One region of the Paenibacillus sp. RU5M genome, then DNA from elsewhere that is predicted to be linked to it. Evidence: predicted binding sites of a transcription regulator. Region 1 holds the regulator's gene; the other holds the start of a gene.
The links. The regulator CtsR, encoded in region 1, represses protease genes until heat stress. The targets are predictions, from matches to a motif close to ATGGTCAATAAAGGTCAAACA.
Positions count from the first base shown of each region.

Region 1 (2,206 bases):
TTTATCTGAATGAAGAGACAAGACAAGGTTTGTGGACCTTTATTGCCAACCATGATTCCATGATTGAGGAAGTCACTTTACAGGCACCAGCCAGTGATATGCTTGCTTTTCAATTAGATAATCCGCGGATTCAGCAGGAAATTGTACCTTTCTTCATGGCACGTATTGTGAGTGTAGAACAATTTATTTCACAGTATCCTTTTGCGAGCCCAGACTCACCAGTACAGATTAATCTCCAGGTAGAGGATGCCCATGCACCATGGAATGAAGGGGTATGGCAGTTGAATGTGGCGATGAATGGTACAGCTTCGATATGGAAAACATCTGAGTCGGCAGCTAAAGATCAGACTGTTAAAGTAGACATACAGGCGCTTACCGCAATGCTGATGGGGTATCGTAGGCCCGCAGAGATGGCTCAAATAGGTAGAATTGAAGGACCGAATGGAGCGATTAAGGCTTTGGAGCAAGCGATTCCTGAACGGGAAACGTATTTACTTGATTTTTTCTGATCCTCATAGAGTAACGAGTATTCTAGGATCAATTTCATAGACTTAACTTGTATAGCATTACGACGTAAGTGTGAGACAAATGGACTTCTCCAGCTATTTTGGAGAGGTTTTTTTGTGTCAGCCGAATATTTCGTGTAAAATCGTAAAAAATGAATAGTGCTCCCTCTTGGCAAAACCACAAAATATGCTATAATGTATATAAAGTCAAAGAAAGTCAAAGTCAACTAAAGGTTAAATACTTACGTAGCTTTCTTTCTGCAATCCGGTGGTGGGAGCCATATTAAAGGTAGTACACATCAGCGGATAAAAGCAATATTAAAGGACCTTCGAGCGTCCTTCGCTCTCCTGTTAAAGACCGTTGAAGATCAGTTTCGCTGTTTCCTTGATTGGTTAAATGGGTTGAGAAGGTGTACTCTGTAGGGGCGTGTGGGTCCTTATTGACTTAACGTTTCAGACAGTGGAGGATGAGTGGATGCGTAATATCTCTGATATTATCGAACAATATCTGAAGAGTATTTTGCATGAAAGTCCCGAAGGATTGGTCGAAATTCAACGTAATGATCTGGCTGATCAATTTTCATGTGTGCCTTCCCAGATCAATTATGTCATCAGCACCCGATTTACACTCGAAAAAGGTTACCTTGTGGAGAGTAAACGTGGCGGCGGCGGTTATGTTCGCATACAGCGGATTGAATTGCCGGCTCACTCGGCTCTGCATAACCATTTGCACCATAGTATTGGAGATGAGATCGGGCAGACAGCTGCCGAAGGTCTGATCTACCAACTGGAAGAAGCACGTTTCTTGAGCAAAAGGGAAGCCGGGTTGATGCGGGCAGCTGTTTCGAGAGAGATTATATTGGTCAAACTTCCTTACCGGGATCAAATTCGTGCCAGAATGTTAAAGGCGATGTTAATATCTTTGCTCGGTAAATGAAAACTATCGGGATCAAGGGGGTACATCATTGTGCTGTGCCAAGAATGCAACAACCGTCCGGCAACACTCCATTTCACGAAGATCGTGAACGGAGAGAAGACGGAATTCCATATTTGTGAGTCATGTGCTCGTGAAAAAGGGGAAATGATTCCCGGAACATCCAACGGATTTTCCATTCATAACTTATTGTCCGGGTTGCTTGATTTTGAACCCTCAGGCAAGAATGGCAGTGCGGGAGCAACACCTGCGCAATCCCTTCGTTGTGAAGAATGCGGCATGACCTATTCACAGTTTAGCAAAATCGGCCGCTTTGGCTGTAGTTCTTGTTATAAATATTTTGACAGTCGTTTGGACCCACTATTTAAACGGGTTCACGGTAGCACTTCCCACGTGGGTAAAGTGCCTGCACGGGCTGGTGGTCGCATCAAGGTCAAAAGACAGATTGCTGATCTGAAACGGGATCTTCAGGAGAGTATAACGCAAGAGGAGTTTGAAGAAGCCGCTCAAATTCGTGATCAGATCAGGGAACTTGAAAAAGAAATAGCTCAGGAGTAAAGTTTGTGATGAGTAGGAGGGATGCGTAATGCCTAATCTGCGTTTTACAGAGAAGGCGCTCAGCGACTGGATGCGTAGTGATGCGGCTGATTCCGAAATCGTCATTAGCAGCCGAGTCCGGATCGCACGCAACCTTCAGCATTATCCGTTTCCGATGCTGGCTTCCAATGAGCAATCGGAAGAAGTGCTGAATAAGCTGAGCGAAGTA
Region 1 covers NZ_OBQM01000021.1:972-3,177, forward strand. The annotation lists gene eis (enhanced intracellular survival protein Eis) at 1-509, shown strand, start outside; gene CRO25_RS31205 (CtsR family transcriptional regulator) at 982-1,443, shown strand; gene CRO25_RS31210 (UvrB/UvrC motif-containing protein) at 1,474-1,998, shown strand; gene CRO25_RS31215 (protein arginine kinase) at 2,027-2,206, shown strand, end outside.

Region 2 (2,206 bases), on a different contig from region 1:
CAGCAGACAAGTAAAGTATTAGATTTTCTATGAAAGTTAAGTGAATCGATTGAATTTGTATCATGCACTTTTAAATTATCTTCAAAAAAAGGACGCCCTCGTCATATTGACGAGAGCGTCCTTTTTTCATATAGCCAACTCAACTGGGCGTTGCCGTTTGAGTTGGCTATATGGTATATCCGTTTAATTCGCGATTCGCCTCGGCTTTAGATGCCTTGGGAACCTACGTTTTCAATAACTTTATCAATGATACCGTAATCGGCAGCTTCAGCAGCACTCATAAAGTAGTCACGATCTGTATCTTTCTCGATACGCTCCAGCGGTTGGCCTGAGCGCTCAGCGATGATGCGGTTCAAAGTATCACGCATTTTCAGGATGCGGCGGGCACGAATTTCGATGTCCGAAGCTTGACCTTGCGCACCACCAAGTGGTTGGTGAATCATGATTTCGCTGTTAGGCAATGCAAAACGTTTACCTTTGGCACCTGCGTTCAACAGGAATGCACCCATCGAAGCCGCCATACCTACACAGATGGTAGATACATCCGGTTTGATGAATTGCATAGTATCGTAAATCGCCATACCGGCTGTAATGGATCCGCCTGGGCTATTGATGTATAAGTGAATGTCTTTCTCCGGATCTTCCGCAGTAAGGAACAACATCTGTGCCATGATGGAATTCGCCACAACGTCATTTACATCACTGCCAAGGAAGATGATACGATCCTTCAGCAATCTGGAATAGATGTCATAGGCGCGCTCACCGCGGTTGCTCTGTTCAACGACCATTGGAATATAACTCACGTGAAAAACCTCCTCAGAAATGTAAATGTTAATTGGTGTTATATATAAACTGTTACCGTATTACCCACATCATAAACAATTCCAAACAAAAAGTCAAAGAAAGTCAAACTAAGTTTGAAAAAAAAGAAACCTATTCGGTTTCATTGGTTAAGAGTGTTATGAGCTACTAATTAAGAATGGCGCGCCCGCCAAGAATCGAACTTGGATCTCAGGCTTCGGAGGCCTACGTCATATCCATTGGACCACGGGCGCACATTGATTATTGCTGCAAACATAGTTGCATAAAAGCAGTTTTGAAATAGAAGCTTCAAATATGTGACAGCAATAATGATTATAGCTCATGAGTAATTTAATTGCAAGCTGATGTTCGCTGTTTTGGTTTGGATTACCCTGAAATTGATCATGATGAAAATAAGTGGATAAAGAGCGCAAATAGGTAAATGCTAAAAGAGGTTTTGGACATGCCATATGAAAAACCATAGCAAGCAATATGTAGATGAGAATTTTACTTTGCTTCTATATATGGTGTCGAACAGGTTGTTCTCGATCATAGTAGATTGACATTGTGAAAATAGGCGCGTACAAACGCCTGAAACGTGTCGAATTAACGCTTCGAAACACTTGCATGTCACGTCAGTTTTAGGTAGAATAGACGTGGGACTTAAAAAGTTAACCCGGGACGTTTTGGGGCCATGAAAGAAAGCTTGGAACGAGAAGCTTGCGGGAGTGGAAAGCATGCGAACGATTTTAGAAGTGCAAAAGCAGCTTCTGCCTGATCTCATGGATGTCTTGAAGAAGAGGTATACGATTCTGCACCAGATCATGTTATCGGATGTGATCGGACGAAGAACGTTAGCTAATTCCATGCAGATGACCGAGCGGGTTCTGAGGGCTGAGACCGATTTGTTAAAGGCTCAGGGACTTATTGAAATTGACAGTGCAGGCATGAAGATCAGTGAGGCAGGGCATGAATTGCTGCAGCAGTTGGAACCCGTCGCCAAAGAGCTGTTCGGATTATCCGAACTGGAAGAGCGCATCAAGCAAGCCTACGGTCTGCAAAAGGTAGTTGTGGTTCCTGGTGATTCGGACATTTCTCCATTTGCCAAACGGGAACTGGGTAGAGCCGGAGCGAAGGCTCTGGGTAATATTATGACTGATAACGATGTTGTCGCCGTAACTGGCGGTTCAACAACGGCTGGAGTCGCAGAGCAACTGACTCCGCCAACATCGCTGAAAGGTGTCTGGTTTGTACCGGCACGCGGTGGGCTGGGAGAAAGCCTCGAAATTCAGGCCAATACAATTGCATCCACGATGGCAAAACGGGTAGGGGCCCAATACAAACTCCTGCATGTACCGGATTTGCTTAGTGATCATGCCTACGAATCACTAATCCAGGACCCAAG
Region 2 covers NZ_OBQM01000014.1:36,373-38,578, forward strand. The annotation lists gene CRO25_RS28470 (PdaC/SigV domain-containing protein) at 1-14, shown strand, start outside; gene clpP (ATP-dependent Clp endopeptidase proteolytic subunit ClpP) at 207-803, opposite strand; tRNA gene CRO25_RS28480 (tRNA-Arg) at 981-1,055, opposite strand; gene CRO25_RS28485 (sugar-binding transcriptional regulator) at 1,539-2,206, shown strand, end outside.
Region 2: the regulator CtsR is predicted to act here: its motif matches at 893-913, upstream of clpP (ATP-dependent Clp endopeptidase proteolytic subunit ClpP).